Regions from separate parts of the Bacillus sp. ISL-46 genome, predicted to be linked through region 2. Evidence: predicted binding sites of a transcription regulator. Region 2 holds the regulator's gene; each other region holds the start of a gene.

Region 1 (10,948 bases), on a different contig from region 2:
CTGCTTGAGCCTTTTGCTGACTCCATGCTGCAAATTCATCTTGTTCAGCACGTGTGATTTCATATTTCTCAGCAAGATTTTCAGCTGTAATTCCCATATGATAGTCATTTTCTGAACACCATAATCCGTCTTTAATCATACTGTCTAAAATTTTCTGATCGCCCATTTTAAATCCATTTCGTCCGCCTTTTAACAGATATGGAGCTTGACTCATATTCTCCATACCGCCTGCAACAACCACTTCTGCCTCTCCAGCAAGAATCGCTTGTGTTGCTAAGTGAACAGCTTTTAATCCTGATCCACAGACCTTATTAATTGTCAATGCTGGTGCCTCTTGAGGAATACCTGCAGCAAGGGAAGCTTGTCTTGCCGGATTTTGTCCAGCTCCTGCTTGTAAAACATTCCCCATAATCACTTCATCTACATCATTAGGATTAATTCCAGCTTTTTGAATAGCTGCTTTAATTACAGTAGATCCTAACTGTACAGCTGAAACATTTTCTAAACTCCCTAAAAAACTACCAATTGCTGTCCTTACCGCACTTACAATTACAACTTCATTTACAGTCATTCTGATTTCCCCCAAAAAGTGATTTATGTATTCGAATAATAATTCCTCACAAATTTTACTACATTTCGCGGTATTTTTCTTACCGATTATTCGACAAATTCTGAGTTTTTTATTTATTGTTATAAAAAATTTAATGATCTAACCCAACATTATCGACAGATATTCGCTTTAAAAAAAGGTCGAGAAAATCCACTAATGACAGTGAATACGGAGTAAATATATAGATTGGATTTTTTAAATAAAACAGGCAAAAAAATCCTGTTGAACTTTAGTATAAATTGACAAGTTTTGTAGAAAAGTTTTTGAGATTATACTATTTTTGAATTTGAATAGATGACAAAATGATAACGAGATGACCGAACCTCCATATATTGTAATATAGTAATTTAGTAATAGCGGTTACCATAATAAACCAAAAAGGGAGAAAATAATGATTTTCTCCCTCAATTTGCAGCTATATTATCTAAATAACTAATCCGCCATCCACACTTAAGATGGTTCCGTTAATATAATTCGCCTTATCCGAAGCCAAGAATACATACGCTGCGGCAATATCTTCTGGTTTGCCAAGCTTCCTAAGCGGAGTCTTTTCCTTCATAAATTGAAGCACCTTATCTGGCACCGCTGCAGTCATACCTGTTTCAATGAAACCTGGAGCAACTGCATTGACTCGGATCCCCTTAGGTCCAAATTCTTTTGCCCAGCTTTTCGTCAGCCCAATGACGCCCGCCTTTGTCGCAGCATAATTCGTTTGACCAATATTCCCATATAAACCAACGACGGAAGATGCGTTTAGAATAACGCCCGACCCCTGCTTTAACATACTAGGAGCTACAGCCTTCGTGCATTTAAAAACACCTGATAGATTGACAGAAATGACTCTTTCCCAATCCGATTCCTCCATCTTTGTTAAAAAACCATCAAGTGTAATTCCGGCATTGTTAATTAAGATATCGATTCGGCCATGCTTACCTATTGTGGATTGAACCATTTCTTCTATCTGGGTGCTGTCCGTTACATCGACTTTATAAAATTCTACTTTTTCATGATTCAATTCTTCTAATGCAGATTTACCAGCCGACTCATCATAATCACAGATGACGACATTTGCACCCTCTTGGAGAAATTGTTTAGCCGTTTCTTTTCCAATCCCCTGTGCACCACCTGTAATTAACACAACCTTTTTACTAAACTCCATAATATATCACCTCGTTTTTTTCTTTTCAGAATAGACCTCTGCAAAACATCAGCATCCCTAGGCAAATGAGAAAAGAAATCCAAAACAAAAAAATGGCGATGAAACTAGGCTTTGGACAAAATTAAATCCATTTTTACCCATATTATGATGGATTATAGCTAATTATCACTCTTGTTAAAATACTTTACAATTCGCAAGAAAGTGAGAAATTTGTCAAAAAATGATGAAATGTATTTTAATAATTTTTAATCTTTCACCTTTTAAAATTTCGATGAAGTTAGTATGATGGATAGGTCAACAAAACAAAGGAGGAAAAAAAATGAGCACAGATTTTAATTTTTATGAGATGTGGAAGGATCTTTATTCACATTCCAGTAAGTTATTCGATGAGAAAGTAAGCAATGATTTCCCGTCTCAAGGAATGGGTCAGGTTTTGGAGATGAATCTTCAATTAAAAAAAATGATTGATGAATCAACGGTAAAGTATTTAGAATTTATGAATGTTCCAACTCGAAATGACATTGCTAGCATTTCTTCGCTGATTGTTAATGTCGATGCAAAAGTTGATGATTTAGAAGAAAGATTGGAAGAGAAATTTGACAACTCTGGAGATCAGGAGTCATTTAATACAGAATTGTCGAATTTAAAAAAGGATATGAAGAGTTTGGATAATAAAATGAATCAAATCCTTAATTTATTAAAAACACCAGAAAAAACGAAATAGAAACGCATTACATAATGCATGTAAAACCAAGTAATTTAGTAAACTATCAAGATTATTTTTACAACTATAATAGATGGGGTGGACAACAATGACAGAATTAAAAGATAAAGTAGCAATCGTAACAGGCGGAAGCAGAGGAATCGGTGCATCGATTGCATTGGAACTAGCTAAAAATGGCGCGAAAGTTGTCATTAACTATAATATTCGCAAAGAACTAGCAGATAAAGTAGTCGCAGAAATCAATGAATTTGGTGGAGAGGCATACGCAGTACAAGCAGATGTTTCAGAAAGTAATGAAGCAGCATACCTTGTACAAGAAACCATCAACCATTATGGCAAATTAGATATCTTAATTAATAATGCAGGAATTACAAGAGACAGCACGTTCAAAAAATTGACCGAAGAAGATTGGAGAAAGGTAATCGATGTTAATTTAAACAGTGTTTACAATAATACATCTGCAGCATTACCTTATCTTCTTGAATCTGATGCAGGCCGCATCATCAACATTTCGTCCATTATTGGGCAAGCTGGCGGGTTTGGACAAACAAACTATGCTGCCGCAAAAGCAGGACTAATTGGATACACTAAATCTCTCGCTCTTGAACTTGCTAGAAGTAAAGTAACAGTTAATGCGATTTGCCCAGGATTTATTGGAACCGAGATGGTCCAAGCCATTCCTGAAAAAGTTCTTGCAGGAATCGTTGAAAAAGTACCACAAAAACGCCTAGGCAAACCAGAAGAAATCGCTCGTGGTGTTGTTTTCCTATGTAAAGATGGTGACTATATTACTGGTCAGCAATTAAATATTAACGGTGGACTTTACATGTAAGTGTCATGAATGTACAAACTTCTTTATATATTAAAAGAGTAAATAAATCATGTAAGGAGTGAACAATCATTAACGCTCAAATGCTAAAAGAATGGAATGAGATGCTAGAGGCTACACCTCAAAAGTATCAAGAGATGTACCAACGTGTAATGAGGGCATCTCAAGTGTTAACGACCGATGCCGAACCCGAAGTAGCACCTACACCGAAGGAAGTAGTTTGGACAAGAAATAAAACGAAGCTCTATCGGTATATATCTGATCACCCAAAAAAGCATAAAATTCCACTTCTACTTGTTTATGCTCTAATTAATAAACCCTATATATTGGATCTAACCAAAGGTGGTAGTTTAATAGAATTTTTGGTTGAACGTGGGTTTGATGTTTACCTTCTTGACTGGGGTACACCAGGTTACGAAGATAGACATATGAAACTGGATGATTATATTATGGACTATATACCACGTGCCGTTCGTAAAGTAATGAGAAGGTCTAATGTTGAGGAAGTATCGATCCTTGGTTATTGCATGGGTGGAACGATCACGTCTGCATTTGCGGCATTACACCCTGAATTGCCAATCCGCAACCTCATCTTTATGACTAGTCCTTTTGATTTTGAAAATAGTGGCGCATATGGTGCGATGTTAGATGAGCGATATTTTAATATTGATAAAGTGGTAGAAACCCTTGGTGTGATTCCACCAGAAATGATTGACTTTGGAAACAAAATGATCAATCCAATAGGAACCAACTTTGGACCATTTATTAGTCTTGTTGAGCGTGCTGACAATGAAAATTTCATAAAGAGCTTTAAACTACTGCGAAAATGGTTAAACGACGGAATTTTATTCCCTGGTGAAGCCTACCGTCAGTGGATTAGAGACTTTTATCAAAAAAACAAACTGATAAAAGGTGAAATGGTTATTCGTGGTCAAAAGGTCAAACTTGAAAATATCAAGGCAAATGTGCTCAACTTAGCTGGGAAAAACGACCTCATTGCCCCACCGCATCAAGTTGAAGCATTGATGAACAAGATTTCTAGTGAAGATAAACAATTTAAAGTTTTACCTGTTGGGCATACCTCCATTACTTATGGCAGTCAAGCAACAAAAATAACTTATCCAACCATTTCCGACTGGTTAGAAGAACGATCCAACTAATTATAGAGAAAGTCTAATCAATGAGGAATTTCTTTTACATTAGAAGAGTGTCCCGAAACACGTGGGGCACTCGTTTTTTATTATATCTAGTAGCAAACACTTCTGCGAGGAAAACAAGTTATTAGTAGTGGTAAAGTAATTATATGCAATTTTCAGAGAATTGACAAGAGGTAAATAAATAAAATATTCTATTAATTCAGTAAATATTTTTATATGGCTTAATAGAGTGATTTGTCCTTCCTATTAAAATATTGCCGAGATTTAATCTAAAGAATAAATCAATTAAAACTGGAAGATCCCTCCCAGTTTTTTTATCATTCATGTAAGAAATAGGACAATTGTTTTCTACTCAAATAAAGGAATGGTTGAACTTGTCTATTTTAGACTTGATTCTTATAGGTCCTTCTCAGCGGAGAAATGGGTCTCGGGGACCATTGTAAAGATCTAATTAATACCCCTTCAATTAACCTGATGGGAACAGGATGCAAAACGTCGATTAACCACATTTCGTTCGCAGCTCCTTGGTTTTTACAACCTGAAAGATAAGCCAATTTCCTGCCATCTGGGGACCATGTTATGGGAGTGGCAAAGCAATTCGAAAACGCTCTTGTTCGATCGTTCTCTCCTCCCCTTCCTGTTAATCGAATCTGAGAAAAATAGCCGACGTTTTCAAAAGCTGTAGCACTGTAGGCGATGGATGATGAATCGGGCGACCATACCGGAAAATAGTTTTTCGCAAGCGGTCCTCCCCTCACTTCATTTACTCTTCCAGTTGAAAGTTCCAGGGTATAAATAATGGAAATGCTTGCTCCGGGAGAAGTATATAATACATATGTCCCATTTGGGGAAAGACGAACATCATTCAATCGGCCACCGGTGTTCTGAGTGATTTGACGCCTTCCGGTTCCATCGGTTTGAATCCGAAAAAGCTGACTGATTCCTGCTCCATTGGGTGCTTGATATAGCAACTCCGTCCCACTCGGAAACCATTGGACATCCGTTGTCCCTGGCTGGTTTATTCGTTGGACTTGATGTGTGAGGACATGATACATGATTATTTCATTCTGTTTCGTGTATGCTAGTTTTTGACTATCAAGTGACCAATTTAAATAACTACTTTCCCCTTCCGCAAACTGATCAATACGAGCGATTGAACCATCCGCTACCTGGACGACGTAAAGGATTCCATTACACCCAATGAACGCGATTCGACTACTATCTGGAGACCAAAAAGGGATCGAGGTAGATTCTCCTAAGCCAGTGGTAAGCTGTGCATTAACACCATTGGCGGGATTATATAACCAAATATCTTGGCCACCTCCACGGTTAGATGTATACGCAATCATTCCGCGGTCCCCCGGAGGTGCATAAGGAATAATCAACTTCATTCCTGGAGTTAAATTATTGGTTGGAAGCTGGTTAATCTGCCTGATTAACTCATGATTGTTTTGTCCATCCGTAATGACGTTAAATCTACTGGCCAGTTGAAACAGTGTGTCCCCGGGTTGTACGACATAGAAGGGGTTGCCGGGAGGAACTCTTAACAGTTGGTCGACTTGAACTTGATATAGAGGCTGCAGCCGATTAGCTTCGATAATTATAGCTGGTGGAACACCAAATAATTGAGCAATTTTATAAACACTATCTCCTAGTTTTACACGAATAACATCAACACCAGGTGGGACAGATAGTTGTTGACCGACATAAATCGTATATGGAGGACCAATATTATTTGCGGCAATAAGTGTATCAAGCGGAAGCTCCCATCGCTTCGCAATCTGATACAGGTTATCACCGGGACGAACTGTGTAAAAAAGCTGCATCCTTTTCCCTCCCCTTTATCTTCGTACTAACTCAGGGAAATTATTTTTATCTCCCTTCGTCTCCTGCCTATATGATATTCAGGTATGTAAGTAAAGATTCGGTCAGTGATTTATTAGAAAATCCCGGGGACTTTTTTGTCTTCTGTATCCACCCTCCCAAAAGCTTAAGACGACTCCTTTGAATGCATCTGAATTGATTTTTTAACATCCTCGAGCATTAGTCGCTTCCACTAGTTACCGCTGAATCAATTTTCACCATTCAACGGGCATCATTCACTTCCTATGCTTACCGCTGATCTGATTTTTCCGACTCAATGGGCATCATACACTTTCTATAATTACTCCTGAATTAGTTTTTCACTCACAACAAGCATCCTAGGCTTCCCTTGTTACCGCTGAACCGGTTTCTCTCTCTCATCGAGCATTATCATCTCTTTTGACCTCACTGTGTCGATATTGTCTCCGTGCAAAAAAAAACCACAGTATCCAGTACTGTGGCAGAATAACCATTAACAACAATAATCATACGGATGAAGTGGAGGATTCGCAGGAATTGACCACTTTGGCTGCAAGGATGGATCCTTCCAATGCCAGGCCCCTAATGCTGCTGCACAGGCATCAATTAAATGACTTTCCTCATCAATAAAAACAGGGAGCATAGTTAATTTTTGCTCACCAAGCCAGTTCCGAATCCAACTTCTCGCTAATAGACTTTGTTTGTAACTCAAAACATACTCCAATTTCTCTTGAGAGAGTCTTGAACCAATCACTGCACCTGGATGCACCTCCACGATCGTAATCGGATAATTAGGAGTTAGATTCCCTATTTCTCTACTAAGCTTTATTCCTCTTAGCGTAAGATACACCATTCGGTTTAAAGTTGGCGGCATGATTGATCCAGGCTTCATCCCAAGAGAAACAATAAACTGTCTCAATTGTTTATCCCCTTGTCTATCTCCTCCGCCATCCTGATAAGATAAAGGGGCATCCATTCCAATAACGACTTCATCTATTTGACTTTGAGTCTCTATTTCTTTTAAAATGTCCAGATCCCCAATATTGCTCATTAACTTAATAAAATTTAATTGACCATTTTGTAATTCAAATACCGTCAAAACAGTATCTTTATGATTACTTGGACCGGACAAATCAATCCCTATTACTCTCATGAGCAATCTTCTCTTTCTTTTGGGTTTACTAGAGTCGATGCATCAAAATTAATCATCTCCAAACCCTGAAAATCCGATCGATGCAGAGGTAAGAGCTTGTTCCCATTCTTGTTTTTGCTGTTTTTGCTGCAGTGATTTTAAGTCCGCACAAAGTCTCTTCACATCAACCTGCTGTTCGTAATGCCATTCAAGGGCAATCGATGTATACAATTCATTGAGCTGCGCATAAGAGAAATCCTTGGTTGAATCAATAACTTGCTGAATCTCTTCCTCTGAAAGAATTCGAGCAATATTCTTGTTCACTAGATACTGATAGCGAAGCTCCTTCGTCGGTACATGGATCTCATATGCTCGGTCAAACCGGCCAGAGCGGTTCATAAGGGCAGGATCAATTTTTTCAGGGTAATTCGTTGTCCCGATGATGAAGATTCCTTCCTTCGAGGTGGCACCATCTAAAATGTTCAGGAAGACGGACCGGACACTTGATGGCATGGAATCAATATCTTCAATGACTAAAACCAATGGTGTCAATTTTAATACAGACGTAAAGACCTCTTTGATCGTATAGCTTGATGTAAATTCAGTGATCTGCCAATAAGCTACCGGAGCATTAATGCTGCTGGCGATTGATTTCACAAGAGTGGTCTTTCCATTACCAGGTTTTCCGTAGAGAAGAATCCCGCGTTTGTAGGGAATATCATACGTTTTGAAAAACTGACCACTTTCCGAAAAGAATTCGTCAATCGATCGATAAATTTCTCTCTTTAAAGAATCCTCTAAAAATACATCTTCTCTTCTTACCAAAGTAGTAATACTATCAATCTCTGTTTCTACCCCATCTTCTGTATCCGTAAAAACAGTCACATAGTTTTTAATATAATCTCTTTTTCTTTTAAGAACATATTTCAAAAAGGTAACTAAGCAAGCATCATTTTTGGCAAAAATAAAATCCCGGGTCATTTCTCCGTCACTTTGAAAAATAACCAATCTGGCCAGCGCAACCTGATAATTCGAATAGTAAAAAAGACCGTTGGTGATTCGTGGTTTAACAATCAGCTCCATCGCTTTATCGGTATGGTTGGATGAGATAGTTTTGGTCTCGCCTTCTTTATAAATATGACAAATCAATTGTACTTCCGGAGACTCCTCTTTCAGGTCTTCCTCAAGAATGTCCCAAATCTCATTTGAGGTATCTTCATCGGAGTACATGTGAAAATCGATTCCCACTTCATCGATAAGCTTCTCTTGAAGAGAAGATACAATTTTTCCATAGTCATAATAATACGGTAATGCCTTACGATCTATATTATTTGTATCAAACAGAACATTGGTTTTCATCTAGTTCTCCTTTAATAGTAATTTCCATTTATATATCATGATAGCATTTTTACCACTATTAGGTTAACCTAGTTTGCTTTATAAGACTATATACAACTTTTTTCCTGTTTAACTATTATCTACATACCATTTCCCCCCCTTTTAATAAGAACATCTTTCTAATCTAAATTTGTTATAGCACATACTTTTAGTATAAGAAAACAATAATGATTGATTTTTCTTATGCCGAAGCCACAGGTGTTCTCGACAGAAAGAGTAATCACCAAACTGGAAAATAGCACATATGCATCCTTTTATTTGTATATAATGCAATAAGCCATTTTTTGGAAAAGTAAGGGAGGATGCCACATTACATGAATTTTCAACTAACTGATCATCAAATGCTCAAAATTATTAGGGATGGTCTAAAAACATCACAAGTTCCTAGACATATTCTTATAATCGGTGCAGGCATGGCTGGACTCGTCGCTGCCTCTTTATTAAAGGAAGCGGGACATAAAGTCACCATTCTGGAAGCCAATGATCGAGTTGGAGGACGTGTTTACACCATAAGGGCCCCCTTTAGCAATAACTTATATTTCAATGTCGGACCCATGCGAATTCCAGAAAAACATCATTTAACCTTTGAATATATTAATAAATTCAAATTGCCTACAAATCTATTTATTAACCGGACCCCTAATGACCACATTTACGCAAATGGCATCAAAACACGTCTGAATGTATATGAAAAAAATCCAAGTATTTTAAAATACCCAGTTACTCCAAATGAAAGCGGGAAATCGTCGGAAGAACTTTTGCTATCAGTCGTACATCCAATTATCAATTTTATTAACGAAGATCCTAAAAAGAATTGGCCTCTAATAGAAAAACAATATAGAAATCTAGCCTTTGGTTCTTTCTTAAACTATTATTTTTCAATCGGTACTATTGATATGATTGGTGTGCTTATTGATTTGGAAGCATATATGGGGATGACCTTTGTTGAAGTAATACGTGAACTCATCATCTTAACAGAAACAAAGAAATTTTATGAAATAACGGGTGGCATGGACCGATTGCCAAAAGCATTTCTGCCGCAATTAAACGAGAATATTCTGTTCAACCAAAAGATGATGAAATTATCTCAATTTCAAAACAGTGTAAAGATTCATTGTAAGCACCAAAAAACCGATGAGAGTTTCAGTATAACCGGTGATCTTGCGATTATAACCATACCTTTTTCAACCTTACGATTTGTGAAAGTCGAACCATATGAGTCTTTTTCCTATTATAAAAGGACTGCGATTCGCGAACTCAATTATATGGCCTCATCAAAGATCGCTATCGAGTTTAAAAGTAGGTTTTGGGAAAAACTAGGTCAATTGGGTGGTAAATCGATAACGGATCTGCCCATTCGATTTTCATATTACCCAAGTTATGGTATTGGTACAACCGGACCTGCGGTAGTTATCGCGAGCTATACATGGGCAGATGAGGCCTTAACATTGGAGAGCCTATCTGAAAGAGAGTTGATCCAATATGCTCTAATGAACTTAGCAGAGATGTTTGGGTATCAGGTATATTCAGAATTCGTTACAGGGGCTTCTTTTAGTTGGAGTAAGAATCCTTATTCATGTGGAGCTTTTACGTCATTTGAACCTGGACAGGATTTGGAGCTATACCCTTATATTTCTACACCTGAGGGAAGAGTGCACTTTGCTGGAGAACATACCTCACTTACCCACGGTTGGATACAAGGTGCAATTGAATCAGGAATACGAGTGGCAAACGAAGTGAATGACATACCAAAATAATTTTGTAAAAAAGGCTGCGATGACAGCCTCTTATTTTTGAAAAAATAAATGAACAATCTAGGCTTTATAAGATTGACTCACTTCAACTTTTATTTTTTGTTTTTTTATCACTATTACAAATAGACTTGCTAATAAACAAAACATTCCTGCAAGTACAAATGCCGATGTATAAGAGGTGAAGATTTTATATATTATCCCGGCCCCACCTGCGGCAACAGCTGAACCTAATTGGTGGGCTGCAAAGATCCAGCCATATACCACTACACTTTTTTCAATTCCAAAGATTTGCCTTGAAATGTTAATAGTTGGAGGTACAGTCGCAATCCAATCTAGTCCATAA
Region 2 (10,948 bases):
TATAGCTGTCCATAGGATATTCCGGCTAATTCTAACAGGTCTTTCTTAGAGATTAACTCCTCACTCATAATAAAAACACCTTCCTTAAAAATAATGTAACATAACACTGTTACGCTTGTAAAGCGCAAATGTAAATATTAGGATGTCCTAATTATTATTTTACAAAAAAAGGCCCCTCACGTTATATCGTGAAAGACCTTCTTGAACCTATTTTCCTCATTTTCCACCGTTCGATAAGCTTTGCTTAGATGATTTCTACTAGTTTTTTTAAGTTGGAGCTTTTTCGTGCTACTCCCGATTCAATCGCTGCAGTCGAAACAGCTGCTGCCACTCGATCCCCTACACGAGAATCTAAGGCGTTAGGAATGATATACTCCGCACGAAGCTCTTTATCCGATACAAGACTTGAAATGGCGTAAGCTGCTGCAAGTTTCATTTCCTCATTGATGTCGGTTGCCCTTACATCGAGAGCACCACGAAAGATTCCTGGAAAGGCGAGCACATTATTTACTTGATTAGGATAATCAGAACGGCCTGTTCCGACTACTGCTGCACCTGCCGCAAGCGCTTCTTCTGGATAAATTTCGGGTACTGGATTTGCCATTGCAAAAACGATTGAATCTTTATTCATGGTCCTGACCATATCTCCTGTTAAAGCCTTTGGACCTGAGACTCCGATAAAAATGTCAGTGTTTTTAATCGCGTCTTTTAGGGTCCCATGTAACCTGCCCAGGTTTGTTCTCTCTGCTATTTCTGCTTGCCGGTCGTTCATCCACTCTTCACCTGGACAAAGAATTCCCTCCAGGGTTACTAAGGTAACATCCTTAAAACCCGCTTTTAATAAAAGCTTGGCAATCGCTATACCAGCAGAACCAGCACCATTTAGAACAACCTTAACCTTATAGATACTTTTCTTCACAATTCTCAGTGCATTCAAAAGGCCTGCTAGTACGACAATCGCCGTTCCATGCTGGTCATCATGAAAGACCGGAATGTTAAGTTCCTTTTTTAGGCGTTCCTCAATTTCAAAGCATCTTGGGGCGGCGATATCCTCCAAATTGATTCCGCCGAACGTTGGCTCTAGTGCTTTGATAATATTGACAATCTCATCGACATTTTTTGTACCTAAGCAAAGCGGATACGCATCGATCCCGGCAAATTGTTTAAATAAAACAGCCTTTCCCTCCATTACTGGCATAGCAGCCTCAGGGCCAATATCTCCTAATCCTAATACCGCTGTTCCATCTGTTACAACTGCTACTAGATTACCCCGACCTGTATGCTCGAAGGAAGCTTCACTATTTTTTGCTATGATCTTACAAGGCTCAGCTACACCGGGCGTATAAGCTAAACTCAAATCATCGGCATTGTTCACTTCTACTTTACTGACGATGCTAATTTTACCTGCCAGCTTTTTATGGAGCAGCACTGCCTGTTCTTTTATCTTGCTTTCATTCATTCCAACCTTCTCCTTTTGGTCCAATCTAAAACTAATAAAAAATCGGGCCGTGACAAACAGGCACAGCCCGATTTACGAATGACTAGCTTAATAATTTAAGCAAAAGAATAGCCAAAATAACCGTTGAGGCGCCCCCGATTCTAGTCGAAACTTGAGCAAATGGCATCAATGACATCCGGTTGGAAGCGGAAAGAATTGCAACATCACCCGTTCCCCCTAAACCACTATGACAGCCTGTAACAATCGCTGAGTCGACCGGGTACATCTTCATCAACTTTCCTACGAAGTAACCAGTAGTAACCATTGCGACTACGACTGAGGTACAGACAACCGCATATCCAGGTGTGACGATTTTTACTACATCCTTAAGCGGTATATACAGCATTCCTAATCCAACCATTAATGGCCAGGTTAAACTCGATGATACAAATTTATATAAGTGATAGGCACCTTGTTCCATTTTAGCCGGCATTACTTTAATACTTTTCACAACGGCTGCTGCAATAATCATTAACACTGGCCCAGGAATACCGAGGAATTTATTTCCTAGTCCACCTAAGATAAAGAAACTACACGCTATTAGCAGTCCAGCACCCATGAGTGGGAAATCAACCGGTTTATCTATCGTTGCGGCTTCTGAGATACCATCGCCGCCTTTTGTCTTCACTAATACTCCATTACCAGTCAGATGCTTCTTTTTCTCCCCTAAGCGTGATAAAATCCCTGCACAAATGATGGCGACAATATTTCCAATCACCGCTGCTGGAATTAATTGCCCTACAAATGATTCAGAAGATTTTCCGAGCACTTCTGCGTAGCCTAATGAAAGTGGCAAAATTCCTTCTCCAATCCCACCGCCGATAATTGGAACAACAATAAAGAATAATGTGTGTTTCATGTCATATCCAAAAAGCAAACCAACAAGAACGCCTACTGTAACAGATGCAAGTGTTCCGAAAATAAGCGGGATAAACATGCGTGTAAAGCCTTGAATTAAGACTCTACGATTCATCCCAAGAATACTGCCCACTACTAAAATAGAGATATAGAGGTAAAGGAAATTGGATGTTTTCATCAACTGGGTAACCGCGTTCATACCAGTCGTGTTAATTACACTAAAATAGACTAAAATAGACGGAATCAAAAGTGCTAAAATTGCCGGTCCGCCAATATCCTTTAGAACCGGAATCTTCATGCCAAGATCGCCAAGTAAAATACCCATAACAATAATAATGGCAAAGCCACCAATCATATCCGCTGGAAGCAATTTATAGACGGCTGAAAAGTAGACAACAGCTGCGATAACGATATAAAGTGGCAGTGGAACTACCCCTACCTTCAAACTGCCAAATTTACCTAAAATCCCCTTATTTTCCTTTTCCCCTGCAACAACCGTAAGCGATTGCAACTTTCTTGCTGGTTCCATAAGTGTTCATCCCCCAATCTATTGATGTTTCTATCATATTCTGAATTAAACCGCTTTCATAGTTTATGTAAATTTAATAAGGTTTTTGTAAATAAAAAAAGTAAGCAGTTTTAGGCTGCTTACAAAAAGTTTTTGATCAGATGTTGTTTCAATCGATTAAATTCATGCTGGTAAACGGGTCTCCCTACTGTACCGTAGATTACCTTAACGTCAAGGATTCCAATTTCCTTTAAAAAATTTAAATACTTACGGACCGAGACCCGAGAAATTCCCACGACCTTCACTACGTCCTCTGTTGAAAACGGGACATTTTTTAACTCTTGAATCGTATCCCAGATTTGCTTAAGGGTATCTTTTGTCAATCCCTTTGGTAAATCTTCGATAAGAGGCCTATCCTCTCGGTGCAGTAATTGATTGTCCAATACGTCTTGGTTAATCACTTGTTGAGTTTGAATAAACTTTGTTTGATCCTTATATGCAACTAATGCTCTACTAAAGCGTTCAAATTCAAAAGGCTTAATTAAATAATCAACGGCTCCGTATCTTAAAGCCTTTTTAATCCGCTCCATATCTGACGCAGCTGAAATAATAATCACATCGGTCTCTTTCTCATTTTCACGAAGGTAGGTTAACAGCTCTAATCCTTGTTTCCCCGGCATAAATATATCCAATAAGATAAGATCGATTTCTAGTTTTTCAATTTTCCCAATCGCCTCATCCACGGATGCGGCCATTGCCATCAAGGTAAATCCATGAACTTGCTCAAGATAGCGTTTATTAAATTCAGCCACCATTGGGTCATCTTCAACAATCATTACCCGGATCATTCTGGACCCCCTCCCCTTCATATGGTATATACACGGTAAAAACAGTCCCTTTTCCAGGCTTTGATGAAAGAATTAATTCCCCTCTCAGCTTCTTAATCGCCTGCGAAACGAGATACAGTCCTAACCCTCTATTTTCACCTTTTGTTGAGAATCCTTTGTTAAAAATTTGATTTTGCAGTTCTTCACTCATCCCTGCCCCTGTATCATTTACTTCAATTGTTAAAATATCATCGCCATATTCGAATTCTACTGCTATTTTTTTAACCGTACAACCATTCACAGCCTCGGTGGCATTATCAATTAAATTGCCAACAATGGTTATGAGTTCGTGTGTCACATCAGAAACAGCGGGCTGCGGAAGAGGCTGTTCACAGGAAACTGATAACTCTGCCCCTGATTCCCTTGCATAACTCAACTTTCCAATTAAAAAGCCAGCTAAAACAGGGTCCTTTATCTTTTTGGTAACGAAGCCAATTTCGTTATTACGATGATCAACCGTTTCATTGATGTATTCGACAACTTTTTCATAATAACCTGTATGGACCATCCCCAAAATCACATGAAGTTTATTCATAAACTCGTGTGCCTGGGCCCGAAGTGCATCGGCGTATGCTCTTACTCCTGTCAGTTCTTCAGCGAGTACCTGTATTTCTGTTTTATCGCGAAAAGTAGCAATTGCGCCCACTACCTTATTCCCAACGATAACGGGGACTCGGTTGGTTAAAATGGTCATCCCATTTATATTCTGTTCTTCATCCAATTCAGGTTTACCTGTTTTTAATAAATCACTTAAGCGAGTAGATGACATATATTCTTCTATATTTGTCCCCATTGGGTTATCTTGCAGGCCTGCTTTATCAAACAGCTTTAAGGCTGCTCGATTGACAAGTGTTATGTTTGAGTGTTGATCCACTGCAACAATTCCCTCACGCACCGATTGAAGCATCGCGCTTCGTTCCTCTAATAATTTAGCAATCGCAAACGGCTCAAGCCCAAGTAAGATCTTTTTTATATATCTAGCTAAAATAACAGCCCCGAGAACACCGATTAAGATACCAATCATCGTCCCAATATAAATCCCCATTCTGCTCTTTTTGACGGCCTTTTCCACATTATCTAAAGATATCCCAACAGCCACGGCCCCGATCTGCTTCCCGGTTGCATCCTTAATTGGCGTAAAGAAGCGTAATGAAGGTCCAAGAGATCCCTTTGAAATAGATTGATGCTCTTTTCCTTTTAGGACAGGCCCTTCATCTCCACCCTTGAATGGTTTCCCTATCTCTTTACTATCAGGGTGGGATTTTCGGATCCCGTTCATATCCATCACAACAATAAAGTAAACGTTCGTGACCTTTCTCATTTCATTGGCAAACGTTTGGATTTCCTTTTCATTCTGTTTTCTACTCATTGCATTAACAACAAGCGGACTATGAGCAACCATTCGAGCCACATTTCTTGCTTTCTCAGCCTGACCTTTTTCCGTCTCCTTAGCAATTCTCGAACTTATTAGTAAATCTGTTATCAATAGTGAAAAAGTAACCACCATACACACAAAGACAATAATTACCGACTGTAAACTCCATCTTCCCTTTCTCATATTTCCCTCCATCTTTGAGAAGGCGACAGGCACCATTCTGATCTCCACCTGATGACATACTAACCATCCCGGTAAGTAAACGCAAAAAGGCTGCAAAGCATTCTTATGAAAATACCTTGCAGTCTTAGAAACTTTCTTTAACTTAGGCTGGTCTGAGAGTTCATCGTCTCAGTTAACCATCCTTGCGAACGATGCCTTAACTTATGAGCAAAATAGCTCCTGCGATAATAGGGGTCAGGACCATCGCACCTTTTAATACGGGCTGCGGAGCAAGGGCTGTAAACTTAGCCCCGACATAGGAGCCAATCATCGTTCCTCCTACCACTTCAACTAACAGGGTTAAATTCAGGTATCCTTCGAAATAGTAGCCGATTCCTCCTGCTAAAGCGATCGGCAAAATAACGAGCATTGTTGTACCCACTGATTGCTTAAGCGAAAGTCCCATGATGACCAGCAATCCGATTTGAATGAACGGTGCAGCACCTATCCCAAATGTACCAGACAACAATCCGGTAACCAACCCGACAACTGCCGCTTTCTTAATGAGAAACAGGTTGCCAGGTTTCACTTTTTTGTTGTTTGCCTTTATTTTTTGAACAATAAATAAGCGAACAACCAAGATCACAGCCGACAAAAATAACATCCCCGCTGTTAACCAATGCAAAGAATGAGTCGGAATCAAACTGGCTAGTTTTGAACCTAAATAGGAGGCAGCTGCCCCAAATCCGCCGACGATTAAACCCGTTTTAATTGAGATATTTCCTTGACGAAAATGGCTGTAGGCACCTGACATGCTAGTAAATACCATCGCTGCTAGTGATGTCCCTAACGCCATATGTATTGGTACTCCAAAAATAACTGTTAAGATGGCAATAATAAAGCCAGAGCCGCCTGCCCCGACAAATCCTAATAAAATCCCAAGCACAAACATCGTCAGCACAATCGCCAACTTCATCCCCTCCGATTGCAAAACCCTAGATGTCCTTCTAGGAAATGTTTTATTACTTACCTAAGGACGGGGTCATACCGACAAAATGAGTCAGTTCACCATCGATTTTGTCCTTATTTTACCCACTGATTTGAAAAAGAAAAAACTATCATTCATTATTGTACTAAAAATTTAAAAGATATATTGGAATTATGCCCTAATTTCCAAAATTTGAAAGACTACCTCAACTAGGTTGAGGTAGTCTTCCCTTAAAAGCTAGATTTTACTCGACCTAAGCAAGCACTGGTTGTTTTGCTTCTGCTAATGCTGATAGGCGTTGCTTAATTTCCTCAACATTGATAATTTTTTGGGCTACCCCTGTTTCCATTGCAGTATACGCAACCGCGGTTGCTACCTGTGCTGCGACCCGAGGGTCAAATGGATCTGGAATGACATAATCGGCATGGAGCTCATCCTCTGAAATTAAACCAGCAATTGCATAAACCGCGGCGAGCTTCATTTCCTCGTTGATTTCCTTTGCACGGACATCTAAAGCACCGCGGAAAATTCCTGGGAATGCAAGCACATTATTAACCTGGTTCGGAAAATCAGAACGTCCTGTACCCACTACAAGTGCTCCTGCTTCTTTGGCCACATCCGGCATAATTTCCGGTACCGGGTTGGCCATGGCAAAGATTATCGGGTCACGGTGCATAGAACCAACCATTTCCTTCGTAACGGCCCCAGCTGCTGATACCCCCACAAACACATCTGCGTCAACAAGCGCATCGGCTAACGTTCCTTGTTTTTGCTCGCGATTTGTGATTTGTGCCATTTCATCTTTGAATCGATTCATTCCAACCGGGCGGCCTTCATAAATAATTCCTTTTGTATCACATAAAATAACATCCTTCACGCCCATATGTAGCATAAGTTTAACAATCGCTACTCCTGCTGCACCTGCTCCATTTACTGCAACACGAATATCTTCAATTTTTTTATCCGCTAATTTTAATGCGTTGATTAAACCAGCCGCTGTTACAATCGCTGTTCCATGCTGGTCATCATGAAAAACAGGAATATCACAGGCTTTGCGGAGGCGGTCTTCAATATCAAAGCATTGCGGCGCAGCAATATCCTCCAAGTTCACTCCGCCAAATGTTGGTTCTAGCAATTTGACGGTTTCTACGATCTGGTCTGTATCAGTTGTGGCCAAGCAAATGGGAAAAGCATCAACATCTGCGAATGATTTGAATAACACGGCCTTTCCTTCCATCACAGGCATCGCAGCTTTTGGTCCAATGTTCCCAAGCCCCAGGACTGCTGTCCCATTGGATACAACTGCAACTAGATTGCCCTTTGAGGTATAATCATAGACTTTATTTTCGTCTGCATAAATGTCCAAACATGGCTCTGCCACACCAGGTGAATAGGCTAGGCTTAAATCTTTTGCATTATGTACTGCAACCTTTGAATAGATTCCAACCTTTCCTTGATGCTCCTTATGCATTTTTAACGCTTCATCTCGTAAAATTGACATTGGATTTCCCCACTTTCCGAATTAGTAACCGCTTGCACTTTATCTATCTAAATCTTAGTGCATAGGTCAATATTTTGATAGATTATGTAATTAAAAAAAGCAGGGATTTAATCATACAAAAGGCTTTCCACAAATTTTGTGGAAAGCCTTATTAACTAATTATTCTTCATCTATTTCCACCGTTGGATAATGCTTTAAAAAGTAGACTAGCGATTGAAGCTCCACAGCCAAGTCAATATGATGGACCCTTATTAATGGTGGAACATTTAACCTTGCCGGAGTGAAATTTAAGATCCCTTTTACATTCGCTTGGACCAGTCGATCGGTTATCATTTGTGCGGCAGGAGCCGGAACCGTTAATATCGCCACTGAAATATTAGTTTCTGATAACACCTTCTCTAAATCATCCATAGGATGAACGGGTACCTCGCGAATCATGGTTCCCATTTTGTCGGGATCCACATCGAAGGCGCATTCTATTTTTGTGTTATTATTTTTTAAAAAGTTATAGTTTAAAAAGGCAGTCCCAAGATTTCCGACTCCTATTAAGGCAACCTTAGTTAATTCATCCTGATCTAAGGTCTTTCGGAAGAAGGATATTAAGTAATTAACATTATACCCATAGCCCTTTTTTCCTAACGCACCGAAATAGGAAAAGTCGCGGCGAATCGTTGCTGAGTCTACCTTTACTGCTTCACTCAATTCCGCTGAAGAGACCCTTTGCTTGCCGGAACTATGCAGGTTTTTTAGAAATCGATAATAGAGGGGCAGCCGTTTTGCTGTCGCCTGTGGTATTTTCGTTGTTTCATTACTCATAATCTCCCACACCCCATGAATGGTTTAGTTAAAAATTTATTTAACTCTTTCATCTCTTTTAAAATCACCGTTTTTACCGCCTGTTTTTTCGACAAGATACGTCGGTCCAATTACCATACCTTTATCAACGGCTTTACACATATCATAAACTGTTAAGGCACATGCGGATGCGGCTGTTAACGCTTCCATTTCCACTCCTGTGTTCCCCTTCGTTTTAACGGCTGCAGCAATATATAATTGATAATTCTCATCCTTATCCTGTTCCCAAGAGAAAGAAATATTAACACCTGTTAATGGAATCGGATGGCACATTGGAATCAAATCCCATGTCTTCTTTGCTGCCATGACAGCTGCTACCTGGGCCACTGCTAAGACATCGCCCTTCTTCATCTCATTATTAGTTATTTTATCATAAATTTCTTTACTAACGGTAATGCTGGAATGAGCAAGCGCCGTACGTGCCGTTTCCGGCTTATCACTGACGTCGACCATTTTTGCTCTGCCTTCTTCATTAAAATGCGTAAATTCTGCCATATAAAAAATCCTCCCATCAAATCATACACTATTTTTCCTTATATGTGTGTGAAACTTTGAACTAAATATTACATTTTATGTCGATTTAGGACCCTTACTCCGCTAATATGGCGAGCAGTTTATTGCCGACATACCGGGAATAAGGTACACTAATCCTATGTAATAGAGGTGAATGAGAATGATTTTGCTACAGGTTAATCAATTACAAAAATATTATGGTGCTGACCTTATTTTATCGAATATTAAGCTCGAATTACAAACTCGGGACCGTGTTGCCCTTGTTGGACGCAATGGGGCGGGAAAATCGACATTGTTGAAGATTATAGCCGGACACTTGTCGCATGATGGCGGAGAAATCATCAAGCCAAAAGAAGTGACGATTGGCTATTTAGCTCAAAATACTGGGTTAGAATCATCATTATCCATATGGGATGAAATGCTGACGGTTTTTGAACCGCTGCGATTGATGGAAAAACAACTCCGCACACTTGAAGAACAAATGGCTGATCCTCTTGTTTTTGAAGACAGTGGCAGGTACGAAAGGATCCTAAAAGAGTACGATCATCTTCAGGTGAAATTTAAAGAACAGGGAGGGTATCAATATGAGGCAGAGATGCGCTCCGTCCTTCATGGGCTGAATTTCCATGACAAATCCTTGATGATATCTAGTTTAAGCGGCGGTCAGAAAACTCGTCTAGCCCTTGGTAAACTCTTGTTAACCAGGCCTGATATCCTAATATTGGATGAGCCCACAAACCACCTTGATATTGATACGCTTTCCTGGCTGGAGCAATATTTACAAAGTTATCATGGGGCGATTTTGATCGTTTCCCATGACCGCTATTTTTTAGATAAAGTTGTTACTCAAGTTTATGAAGTATCCCGTAAGCAAATCCAAAGGTTTACAGGCAACTATAGTTCTTACCTTGATCAAAAGGCGGCAAATTATGAGCGTGATTTAAAGCTTTTCGAAAAACAACAGCAAGAGGTCGCTGATCTCCAAGACTTTATCAACCGCAATTTAGCGCGGGCATCGACAACCAAACGAGCCCAAAGCCGGCGTAAAAAGCTTGAAAAGATGGAGATGATGGATCGTCCATTAGGCGATGAAAAGTCTGCTTCCTTCACGTTTGAAATTGAAAAACAAAGCGGAAATGATGTTTTAACAGTGGATTCACTCGCTGTTGGATACAAGGATGGTAAGGTTTCAGAGTCCATTTCTTTCCGGGCCTATAAAGGTGAAAGTATCGCATTGGTTGGACCGAATGGTATCGGCAAATCAACACTTTTAAAAACAATTATCAAAAAGTTGCCTGCACTTGAGGGAACCATACTCTATGGGACAAACCTTCAGATTGGGTATTACGACCAGGAGCAAGCTGAATTGACCTCCAATAAGCGGGTCTTAAATGAACTCTGGGATGACTATCCACTAAAAAATGAAAAAGAAATACGTACGGTGCTCGGTAATTTCTTATTTTCTGGTGATGATGTCTTAAAAATAGTTTCCACCTTAAGCGGTGGTGAGAAAGCCCGTCTAGCTTTAGCTAAACTGATGCTGGAGAAAGCAAATGTCTTAATTTTGGACGAGCCTACCAACCATCTTGACTTAGATAGTAAGGAAGTTCTAGAGAATGCATTAATCGATTACCCGGGCACGATATTGTTTGTCTCACACGACAGGTATTTTATTAACCGGATTGCCACAAAGGTCTTAGAACTTAGTCGTCATGGAAGTACAGAATACCTCGGGGATTATGATTATTATTTAGAGAAGAAACTAGAACAGGAAGAACTTGCAGCACTAGCGCTAGCCGCAAC
Region 3 (10,948 bases), on a different contig from region 2:
GGCTGACGGGAAAAGGGGTAACGGTCGGGGTTATTGATACGGGCGTCGATTACACCCATCCCGACCTTAAGCGCAACTATGCCGGCGGCCGGGACCTGGTTGACAACGACCGCGATCCGATGGAAACGCTCGCCCTCGGGAAGGCGACGATCCATGGAACCCATGTGGCCGGTATTATTGCAGCCAATGGAAAAATAAAAGGCGTTGCCCCGGAGGCAAAAATTGTTGCGTACCGCGCGCTTGGGCCGGGCGGGGGCGGGACCACCGAGCAGGTGCTCGCGGCGATTGACCAGGCGATTAAGGATAAAGTGGATGTCGTCAATCTCTCGCTCGGAAATGATATAAACGGGCCCGACCTGCCAATCAGCCTCGCCCTCAACCGCGCCGTCGATCGCGGAATCGTCGCCGTGGCGGCTTCTGGTAATTCCGGGCCAAATGTTTGGAGTGTTGGCTCACCTGGAACCGCCTCCAAAGCGATATCGGTTGGTGCATCGACCCCAACTTTGGAGACACCCTATCTATTAATAGAAGGAAGTCGGGATAAATTCCAGATTGAACCGCTCGAAGGCTCAGCCAAGTGGGCGCTCGACCGCTCCGCTGACATTGTCGATGGCGGCATCGGCAGACCTGATGAATTGAAAAATATTGAAGGGAAAATTGCCCTCATCAAAAGAGGGGTCTTAACTTTTTCCAAAAAAGCGGAAAATGCGAAGCGGGCAGGGGCAAAAGCGGTGCTCATCTACAACAATATGAGCGGCGGCCGTTTCATGGGAAACCTCGATACGCAAATGTCGATCCCAGTCGGCGCCATCTCGAAGGAAGACGGGGTTATTTTACAAAAAGCCTTAAAAAGACAAACCACCTCGGCGCGGGTCACGGTCAGCGAGGATTCGGACCGGCTCGCTGACTTTAGCTCGCGGGGACCGGTGACGGGAACGTGGGAAATCAAACCAGATATTGTTGCCCCCGGAGTAGCGATTAATTCGACGATTCCGGGCGGCTATTTGTCGCTTCAAGGGACGAGTATGGCGGCGCCGCACGTCGCTGGGGCATGTGCATTAATTAAGCAGGCCCATCCGGACTGGACACCCGAACAAATCAAAGCGTCCCTGATGAACACGGCAAAACCGCTCGCAAAGTCTAATAGCGTTGACCGTACGGCGGCCATCCCGAACGCAGCCGGACGTAAGACCACTACCATCAACGGGCGAACCCTTGGTACACAGGGAGAACCCGCCTACTACCGCACCTTTGAACAGGGGGCAGGCAGAATCCAGGTTGACGAAGCGATCCAAGCCACCACACTCGTCACACCGAGCAGTATCCGGTTTGGGAAATTTACGGAACAGAGTGATGTCCATAAAGCCTATCTTCATGTCGAAAATACAAGCCAGCAAGACCAGCGTTATTCGTTTGATATCCCGCCATATATCGATGGACTGGAATGGCGGCTGCCGCTTTCATTTACGCTCGAGCCTCAGCAGACAAAGGACATAACGGTCGAGTTGACGGTCGACCCGCAGGTGTTTAAAGGGAAAATTCACGACGGATATCTCCGCTTGCAGGCGGGCGGGGCATCAGTTCGCATTCCCTATCTCTATGTTTTAGAGGAGCCGGACTATCCACGGGTCATGGGATTTGATTTTGCCGAAGGAGACAAACCAGGACAGTACCGCTATGAGGTGTATTTGCCGGGCGGGGCGGAGGAATTTGGGATTGCCCTGTTTAACCCGGAGGATTATCGTTTTGTCGGCTATTTAGATACGATTACCAATGTGAAAAAGGGACTTGTTCGCAAGGACATCCCAGACGACCAGCTTCCAGCAAACGGGACCTATTTAGTAAAGGTTTTTGCCAAAAAGGCCAGCAAAGAGGACCATATCCAACGGATGATCACGATTGAGAGGATAGAAGACTAAAAAGCAATTTTAAGAAAAGACCTTGTCCACACCAAGACATGGTCTTTTTAACAAAATCATAATAAAAGTTCATAATATTGTACCATTAGTATAATTATAATTGTTCACAAAATAGACACAAAATGAACAAAATTCCTTCACAATTTACTCTACAATAAGATTGTTGAGTAAATTCCAAATTGGAAAATACTTCAGGAAATACTTTGTGGCATAATTCACGTAATTTAATTGACATTGACAGGGTGCTATTGTATGCTAACTAAGGGTGTAAATGATAGGGTTTTCATGTAAATAAATCTATCTAAAGATAGTATTTAGGTTATGGATATTACTTTTTGCCCGATTGACATTCTCTCAGAGTGAGGATGTGTTATATGCGTAAAAACAACCGCAACCCATTACAAGCTATGGCTTTAATGTCCGCAATTGTCTCCCAATTAGTAGGTTCCATTCTAATAGGTATTTTCTCAGGCAGATGGCTGGATCAGCATTGGGGTACCGAACCAATTTTCTTAATAATCGGACTGCTTATAGGTCTTGGAGCGGGTACCTATTCCATGCTCCTTTCAATCCGCCATTTCTATTCAGGAGATAAATAACTATGCCAGATTTCAGAGTAATGTTCAACAGGCAGCGCAAATGGATTTTTTACTTGTTGTCCATTTATGTTCTAGGCTGGGGCTTCACCTCGTACCAAACCATATTTCTAGGGCTGATTCTTGGGACATGCTTTAGTTATTTGAATCTTTGGATACTAGTTAGAAAGACGGAGAGCTTTGATAAAAAGGTAACAGAGGGCAAAAAACCCAAGTCCTTAGGGTCGCTCTCGAGGATGGCTGTGGCGGGAATTGCTGCGTTAATCGCATTAAGATACCCAGAGCAATTCGATATGATTAGTTTAGTGATAGGATTAATGACATCCTATATTGTCATTATGATAGATTATTTTTACCATGCATTGCATGTACATAAATGAAGCGGAAGCGAGGTGAGTTTACATGCATCATGAGGTTCCAGAGTTTAAATTTATGGGCCTTTGGTTTAACGGCGCAAATATGCTGATGATCACAGTAGCAAGTCTAATTGTTTTCCTAATAGCCATTCTTTCTACACGAAAGCTGGCAATGAAACCTACAGGGATGCAAAACTTTTTTGAATGGGTGATGGACTTTGTTAAAGGGGTCATCAACAGCACGATGGATTGGAAAGAAGGCGGAAGGTTCCACATCCTTGGAATTACATTAATTATGTATATTTTTGTATCCAATATGTTAGGTCTTCCATTTGCGATTGTGGTTGATGAAAAGCTTTGGTGGAAATCACCAACGGCCGATCCAATCATCACTTTAACACTAGCAGTTATGGTTTTGGCACTATCCCATTATTATGGTGTCAAGCTAAAAGGTGTAAAAGGCTATGCAGAAGGTTTCTTCAGCCCAATGAAATTCTTATTCCCATTGAAGATCATTGAGGAATTTGCCAATACGCTGACTCTTGGTCTGCGTCTATATGGTAACATTTACGCTGGTGAGTTGCTTCTATCACTATTAGCAACAGGCCTGGCACATCAAGGAATTGCTGGTACGATTGCGGCTATCCCGCTAACATTGGTATGGCAAGGGTTCTCTGTATTCGTTGGTACGATTCAAGCTTATATTTTCACAATGTTAACAATGGTTTACTTGGCTCATAAAGTGAGTCACGACCATTAATAATACACCGTTCATTTTCATGAACAAAATAAAAAATTAATTGATGTTTTATACATTTAAGGAGGAAAAAAGTAATGACAGGATCAATTGGTGTTTTAGCAGCAGCAATCGCAATCGGTTTAGCAGCAGTAGGTGCAGGTATTGGTAACGGTCTTATCGTAGGTCGTACAGTAGAAGGTATCGCTCGTCAACCTGAACATCGTGGTTTGCTTCAAACAACTATGTTTATCGGGGTTGCGTTAGTAGAAGCATTACCGATTATCGGTGTAGTTATCGCGTTCATGGTATTAAACCGATAATAGTAGGAAAATTCAAGATGGCGATGATCAACAAATCCTCGCCATTCATTTATGTGTTTTTGCTATCGTTAAGCAACTCTTGAAAGGAGTGAACCGAGGGTGTTAACAAACAGTTTAGTATTAGCCACTGCTGCTGAAGGCGGCGGCCACATTAATACTGGGGATATTTTCTTCCAGCTTATCGTTTTTCTTGTATTGTTAGCCTTGCTCAAAAAGTTTGCATGGGGTCCATTAATGGGCATTATGAAGACGCGTGAAGAGCATATTGGTAGTGAAATTAGTGCGGCAGAAAACAGCCGTTTAGAAGCAGAAAAGATTTTACAAGAACAAAGAAATCTTTTAAAAGAAGCACGTAATGATGCGCAAAACTTAATCGAAAATGCCAAAAAGCAAGGTGAACTTCAACGTGAAGAAATCGTTGCGGCATCTCGTACAGAAGCTGAACGCGTCAAAGAAGCAGCAAAGCTTGAAATTGAGCAGCAAAAAGAAAAAGCTGTTGCCGCTATTCGCGAACAGGTTGCCTCACTATCTGTATTAATTGCTTCTAAAGTAATTGAAAAAGAATTAACTGCAGCAGATCAGGAGCAGCTCATTAACGAATATATTAAAGAGGCAGGAGAAGAGCGATGAGTAACTCAATGGTAGCAAAACGCTACGCGTTGGCTCTTTTCCAAATTGCGAAAGAAACTCAAGCGCTCGGAGTTATTGAAGAAGAACTTCGTGTAGTGAAGGAAGTTGTACAATACAATCCTGAATTAAAAAATATCTTAAATTCTTCTAAGCTTTCAATTGAAGAGAAAAAAGAAATCATTAAGTCATCTTTCGCAACAGTAAATGTAAATGTATTAAATACAATGTTGATCTTAATCGACCGCCACCGTGAAGACCAAATCGTTGACGTGGCAAATGAATTTTTAGAGCTGGCAAATGATGAGATGGGCATTGCCGAGGCGCAAGTTTACAGCACCCGTGAATTAACGGATGCGGAACGCGAAGCAATCTCATCTGTATTTGCAGCAAAAGTGGGCAAAAAGTCCCTAAAAATTGAAAATATCGTAGATTCCAACCTGCTTGGCGGTATCCGCCTTCGCATTGGAAATCGTATATATGACGGGTCATTAAGAGGAAAACTCGATCGTTTAGAACGTAAATTGTTAAGCTAGATTCGAAAGATTAGGGGTGAAACTCATGAGCATCAAAGCTGAAGAAATTAGTGCCCTGATAAAAAAGCAAATTGAAAACTATCAGGCGGAAATTCAAGTAACTGATGTTGGTACAGTTATCTCAATCGGTGACGGTATCGCACGTGTTCATGGCCTCGACAATGTCATGGCTGGAGAACTTGTTGAATTTTCAAACGGCGTTATGGGTATGGCACAAAACCTTGAAGCAAATAACGTTGGTATTATCATTCTCGGACCTTACACTGAAATCAAGGAAGGTGACGAGGTTCGCCGTACAGGACGCATCATGGAGGTTCCAGTTGGTGAGGAATTGATCGGACGCGTGGTAAACTCGCTTGGACAACCAGTTGATGGTATGGGGCCAATCAATACAACAAAAACACGCCCAGTTGAGGCAGTTGCTCCAGGCGTTATGGCTCGTAAATCCGTTCATGAGCCATTACAAACAGGTATTAAAGCGATTGACGCCCTTGTGCCAATCGGACGTGGTCAACGTGAGTTAGTCATCGGTGACCGTCAAACAGGTAAAACATCTGTTGCGATCGATACGATTATCAATCAAAAAGGTCAAAACATGGTTTGTATCTATGTTGCGATCGGTCAAAAGGAATCAACCGTTCGTAACGCAGTTGAAACACTACGTAAATACGGCGCGTTAGAATACTCAATCGTTGTTACTGCTTCTGCATCACAACCTGCTCCGTTGCTATATTTAGCTCCATATACTGGTGTTTCAATGGCTGAAGAGTTTATGTATGCTGGCAAACACGTATTGATCGTATATGATGATCTTTCTAAACAAGCAGCTGCCTACCGTGAGCTTTCCTTGCTGCTTCGTCGTCCTCCAGGTCGGGAAGCCTATCCAGGGGATGTTTTCTACTTGCACAGCCGCTTACTAGAGCGTGCCGCAAAAATTAACGATACACTTGGTGCTGGTTCGATCACTGCGCTTCCGTTCATTGAAACGCAAGCAGGGGACGTTTCAGCGTATATCCCAACAAACGTTATTTCAATTACTGATGGACAAATTTTCTTACAATCTGACTTATTCTTCTCCGGTGTTCGTCCGGCGATCAACGCGGGTCTTTCCGTATCACGTGTAGGTGGATCTGCACAAATCAAGGCGATGAAAAAGGTATCTGGTACCTTACGTCTTGACCTTGCATCTTACCGTGAATTAGAAGCATTTGCTCAGTTTGGATCTGACTTAGATAAAGCGACTCAAGCAAAACTTAATCGTGGTGCACGTACGGTTGAAGTTCTGAAACAAGATCTTCACAAGCCACTATCAGTTGAGAAGCAAGTTGCAATCCTTTACGCATTAACACGCGGTTTCCTTGATGATATTCCATTAGAGGATGTCCGTCGTTTTGAATCAGAATACCTTAATTGGTTAGACCACAACCGCAAAGAGTTGTTAGACCATATTACAAAAACGAAGGACCTTCCTTCTGATGACGATATGGCTTCTGCAATCAACGCCTTCAAAAAGACGTTTGCAGTTTCCGAATAATAGGGTCTGACATTTAGAACGGTGAGCGCGCGGCACCCGTAAGGCGGGCCGCACGCCCAACCAGACATTCTTTGAAAAAGGGTGGTGAGAACCTATGGCTTCATTACGTGAGATAAAAACTCGTATCAATTCAACTAAAAAGACGAGTCAAATAACAAAAGCAATGGAAATGACCTCTGCTGCAAAGTGGAATCGTGCCGTCGTCAATGCGAAAGCATTTGTACCTTATATGGAAAAAATCCAAGAAGTAACGGCATCGATTGCAATTGGCTCAGGCGGAGTAAATCATCCCATGCTGACCAGTCGACCTGTTAAGAAAACCGGTTATATTGTTATGACTTCTGACAGCGGACTTGCTGGCGGTTTTAACAGCAACGTTCTCCGTCATGTTTTTCAAACAATCCAAAGCCGTCATAAATCGAATGATGAATTCGCGATCATTGCAATCGGAAGAATGGCACGTGACTTTTTTGTCAAACGCGGCATGAATGTGGTCCTTGAATCGATTGGGATCCCAGCTCAGCCTAACTTTGCTGACATTCAAGACACTACCCGAGCAACGGTTGGAATGTTTACCGATGGAACTTTCGATGAATTATATGTCTATTACAGTCATTATGTAAGTGCCATTTCACAGGAAGTACAGGAGAAGAAGCTCCTTCCGTTATCGGACTTAGCCACTTCAAACAAACTCATTTCCTATGAATTTGAGCCGTCTGCTGAAGAAATATTAGAAGTTCTCCTGCCTCAATATGCTGAAAGTTTGATCTACGGAGCACTCTTAGACAGCAAAGCGAGTGAGCATGCTGCTCGGATGACGGCAATGAGAAATGCAACTGATAATGCTAAAGAACTAATTAATCACTATACACTAGTTTTCAACCGTGCCCGTCAAGCAGCGATCACCCAAGAAATCACGGAAATCGTTGGCGGTGCGGCAGCGCTAGAATAAAACCTTTATTTTAAAAATGAACCCGATGTAGCGGGTTTGACTAGATTTTGAGCAGGGAACGCTATGTCCGTTCCCACTCATTTTGTTCATTATAGAACAAGACGCGTGACCACAATGAGTTCATTTTCATAAAAATGCTTGTGGTGGTTTCTGCGAGAGAGTAAGTAAGGAGGGAAAACGATGAGCAAAGGACGCGTTCTTCAGATTATGGGTCCGGTAGTTGACGTTAAGTTCGAAAGCGGTCATCTGCCTGCGATTTATAATGCGTTGAAAATTTCAAGTAAAGCGAGTAATGCATCCGAAGTTGATATCAACATTACCCTTGAAGTAGCTCTTCATTTAGGTGATGATACAGTTCGTACGATCGCGATGTCTACCACAGATGGTTTAACTCGTGGAATAGAAGTTGAAGATACTGGTAAACCGATTTCTGTACCAGTTGGTGATGTAACACTTGGTCGTGTATTTAACGTATTGGGTGAAACGATTGACCTTGCGGCTGAGATTCCAGCAAGTGAGCGCCGTGATTCGATTCACCGCGAAGCACCAACATTTGAAAACCTTTCTACTGAAGTTGAAATTCTTGAAACTGGTATTAAGGTAGTAGACCTTCTTGCACCATATATTAAGGGTGGAAAAATCGGTCTTTTCGGTGGTGCGGGTGTAGGTAAAACCGTATTAATCCAGGAATTGATCAATAACATCGCTCAAGAGCACGGTGGTATTTCGGTATTCGCCGGTGTTGGTGAGCGTACTCGTGAAGGTAATGACCTTTACCACGAGATGACTGATTCAGGCGTTATCAAGAAAACTGCGATGGTATTTGGACAAATGAACGAGCCGCCTGGCGCACGTATGCGTGTTGCTTTAACAGGTTTGACAATGTCTGAGTATTTCCGTGATGAGCAAGGACAAGACGTTCTTTTCTTCATGGATAACATTTTCCGTTTCACGCAAGCAGGTTCTGAGGTTTCCGCGCTACTTGGCCGTATGCCATCAGCGGTAGGTTACCAGCCAACTCTTGCAACTGAGATGGGTAAATTACAAGAGCGTATTACGTCTACAAACCTAGGATCTGTAACATCGATCCAAGCGATTTATGTACCAGCCGATGACTATACGGATCCGGCTCCGGCTACTACTTTCGCTCACTTAGATGCAACAACAAACCTTGAGCGTAAGCTTTCTGAGATGGGTATTTACCCAGCGGTGGATCCTTTGGCTTCAACATCACGTGCATTGTCACCTGATATTGTTGGTGAGGAGCACTATAATGTAGCCCGCCAAGTACAATCAACATTACAACGTTATAAAGAGTTACAAGATATTATCGCGATCCTTGGTATGGATGAACTAAGTGATGATGATAAGTTAACGGTACAACGTGCGCGTCGTATCCAAGTGTTCTTATCTCAAAACTTCCATGTTGCTGAACAGTTTACTGGCCAGCCAGGTTCTTATGTACCTGTTAAGGAAACGGTTCGTGGTTTCAAAGAGATTCTTGAAGGTAAGTATGACCACCTTCCAGAAGATGCTTTCCGTCTCGTTGGCCGTATTGAGGATGTTATTGAGAGCGCGAAACGCATGGGTGTAGAGGTCTAAACAGAGCCTGGAGGGTAAAAAATGAAGACGATTCGAGTCAGTATTGTTACTCCCGATGGCCCGGTGTTTGATTCAGATGTGGAAATGGTAAGTACCAAGGCAACAAGTGGTGATTTGGGGATTTCCCCAGGCCACATGCCGTTGGTGGCTCCGCTCGAAATTACTTCCGTACGGCTTAAAAAAGACGGAAAAACGGAATTTATCGCGGTCAGCGGTGGAATTTTAGAGGTCCGTCCTGATCAGGTGACGATCTTAGCCCAATCAGCGGAAGTTGCGTCTGAAATTGATGTTGAACGTGCCATAAGAGCGAAGGAACGCGCGGAACAGCGTCTGAGAGACCATCAAGTCGAGCATACCGATTTCAGACGTGCTGAGCTTGCCTTGCAGCGTGCCATCAATCGCCTCGGCGTATCGGAACGAAGAATGTAGTTTTTTTGGAAAAAGTAAAACCCCTCTGGCGGCTAAATGCTGCTGGAGGGGTTTTTTGTGGTTTTTGGGTGTTTGTATTTATGGTTGTGGTGTGGAGGGAGGGGGATATTAGCATATTCATGATGGGAAGAAAGTTACCTAGCCAGTCTTGCGACTGGCTTTTTGGGTTGGTTGAGGGTGTATTGGGGGAGTGGACAGTATATGTAGGAAGGTGGACAGTAAATTAATAAAAGTCGACAGTAAATATGAGGATTTATTGAAAGTGGTATTTGGAAAGGGTTATGAGGGAGAGTTATTTCTATAATTTGAGTAAATTAGAATACCTAGCCAGTCTTGCGACTGGCTTTTTGGGTTGGTTTGAGGGCTTATTGGGGGAGTGGACAGTAAATGGTTTGAAGTGGACAGTATTTTAATAAAAGTCGACAGTAAATATGAGTATTTATTAAAAGAGGTATTTGGAAAGGCTTATGAGGGAGAGTTATTTCTAAAATTGTGGGAAATTAGTTAGGTGAGCCAGTCTTGCGACTGATTTTTAGCGGGAGTTAAGACTTGATTCGGAAAATAGCATGAAAAGTTGAAGTATGAATATGATTGTATAGGGACATGTTTAAATAATGTGAGATTGAGCTTTGTTTGGTTAGATTATTACTTTTTTAGAAAAATATAAGTTTGTTTAAAAAAAGAGATGTTCGGTGAATTTTTAATGACAAAACTCACTGACATTGTACACATTTTGTTGTTAAATAGGGGTTGTTGTCGAATTATTAGGTAGGTTATTGGGTTCTTGCGAACCCTTTATGCACGTCATCTTCCGCTAACGCTCCAGATAACGTGCACTAAAACATGTCCGTCTATATCTGGTGTGGCGGGTTCGCTCTTGCGTCATCTCTGAGGTAATTCAGGATGTGTTTCTGCGAGATCACGCAAACGCTCAGGGGAGGGGACTTCATGTCGACGACTTAGTTCAGGTGTAAATTGTAATTCTACCCGCCGGATGCTAGCGCATCCTGCGCTTCAGCTATCGCTGAAGCTTGCAAAATTCCTGATTGAAAGTCTCTTTTGAGAGCGAGCTCTCAAGAGCCTTTTAATCAGGAATTTCGCGGCGGATAGAATTCCAATTTTTATGAATTTGGTTTGTCGACATGGGTTTGTAACAGTGCTATAATGAATTCGGTTACAATATTCATTAGTATGAAAATTTACAACATTGGAGGGGATAGATATGGAACTTCTAAATGTATATCAGAATAATTATCTGATCGTCTTTGCGTTTCTATGTCTTGGGGTGCTGCTGCCTGTGGTGGCTTTATATTTAGGTAAGCTTCTGCGTCCGCATAA

What was found. The regulator Rex, encoded in region 2, represses fermentation and respiration genes when NADH is low (regulators of the CRP and FNR family bind a similar motif). The targets are predictions, from matches to a motif close to TTGTGAAATATTTCACAA.
Region 1: the regulator Rex is predicted to act here: its motif matches at 1,971-1,988, upstream of J7E67_RS28650 (polyhydroxyalkanoic acid synthase subunit PhaR).
Region 3: the regulator Rex is predicted to act here: its motif matches at 2,123-2,140, upstream of J7E67_RS22165 (AtpZ/AtpI family protein).

What each region holds. Positions count from the first base shown of each region.
Region 1 covers NZ_JAGGQR010000090.1:9,775-20,722, forward strand. Annotated here, with positions in the region: gene J7E67_RS28640 (acetyl-CoA C-acetyltransferase) at 1-571, opposite strand, end outside; gene fabG (3-oxoacyl-[acyl-carrier-protein] reductase) at 1,035-1,769, opposite strand; gene J7E67_RS28650 (polyhydroxyalkanoic acid synthase subunit PhaR) at 2,089-2,493, shown strand; gene J7E67_RS28655 (3-oxoacyl-ACP reductase) at 2,582-3,325, shown strand; gene phaC (class III poly(R)-hydroxyalkanoic acid synthase subunit PhaC) at 3,406-4,482, shown strand; gene J7E67_RS28665 (LysM peptidoglycan-binding domain-containing protein) at 4,863-6,305, opposite strand; gene J7E67_RS28670 (DUF429 domain-containing protein) at 6,815-7,474, opposite strand; gene J7E67_RS28675 (AAA family ATPase) at 7,523-8,812, opposite strand; gene J7E67_RS28680 (flavin monoamine oxidase family protein) at 9,166-10,608, shown strand; gene J7E67_RS28685 (MFS transporter) at 10,666-10,948, opposite strand, start outside.
Region 2 covers NZ_JAGGQR010000002.1:586-11,533, reverse strand. Annotated here, with positions in the region: gene J7E67_RS01055 (YhbD family protein) at 1-68, opposite strand, end outside; gene J7E67_RS01050 (NAD(P)-dependent malic enzyme) at 245-1,459, opposite strand; gene J7E67_RS01045 (2-hydroxycarboxylate transporter family protein) at 1,542-2,885, opposite strand; gene J7E67_RS01040 (response regulator) at 3,005-3,712, opposite strand; gene dcuS (DcuS/MalK family sensor histidine kinase) at 3,690-5,309, opposite strand; gene J7E67_RS01030 (sulfite exporter TauE/SafE family protein) at 5,506-6,258, opposite strand; gene ystJ (NADP-dependent malic enzyme) at 6,530-7,777, opposite strand; gene J7E67_RS01020 (redox-sensing transcriptional repressor Rex) at 7,937-8,593, opposite strand; gene moaC (cyclic pyranopterin monophosphate synthase MoaC) at 8,630-9,127, opposite strand; gene J7E67_RS01010 (ABC-F family ATP-binding cassette domain-containing protein) at 9,306-10,948, shown strand, end outside.
Region 3 covers NZ_JAGGQR010000047.1:43,837-54,784, reverse strand. Annotated here, with positions in the region: gene J7E67_RS22170 (S8 family serine peptidase) at 1-1,919, shown strand, start outside; gene J7E67_RS22165 (AtpZ/AtpI family protein) at 2,294-2,518, shown strand; gene J7E67_RS22160 (ATP synthase subunit I) at 2,521-2,895, shown strand; gene atpB (F0F1 ATP synthase subunit A) at 2,918-3,631, shown strand; gene atpE (F0F1 ATP synthase subunit C) at 3,718-3,930, shown strand; gene atpF (F0F1 ATP synthase subunit B) at 4,030-4,560, shown strand; gene J7E67_RS22140 (F0F1 ATP synthase subunit delta) at 4,557-5,093, shown strand; gene atpA (F0F1 ATP synthase subunit alpha) at 5,119-6,627, shown strand; gene atpG (ATP synthase F1 subunit gamma) at 6,722-7,579, shown strand; gene atpD (F0F1 ATP synthase subunit beta) at 7,760-9,181, shown strand; gene J7E67_RS22120 (F0F1 ATP synthase subunit epsilon) at 9,203-9,610, shown strand; gene J7E67_RS22115 (NADH-quinone oxidoreductase subunit A) at 10,833-10,948, shown strand, end outside.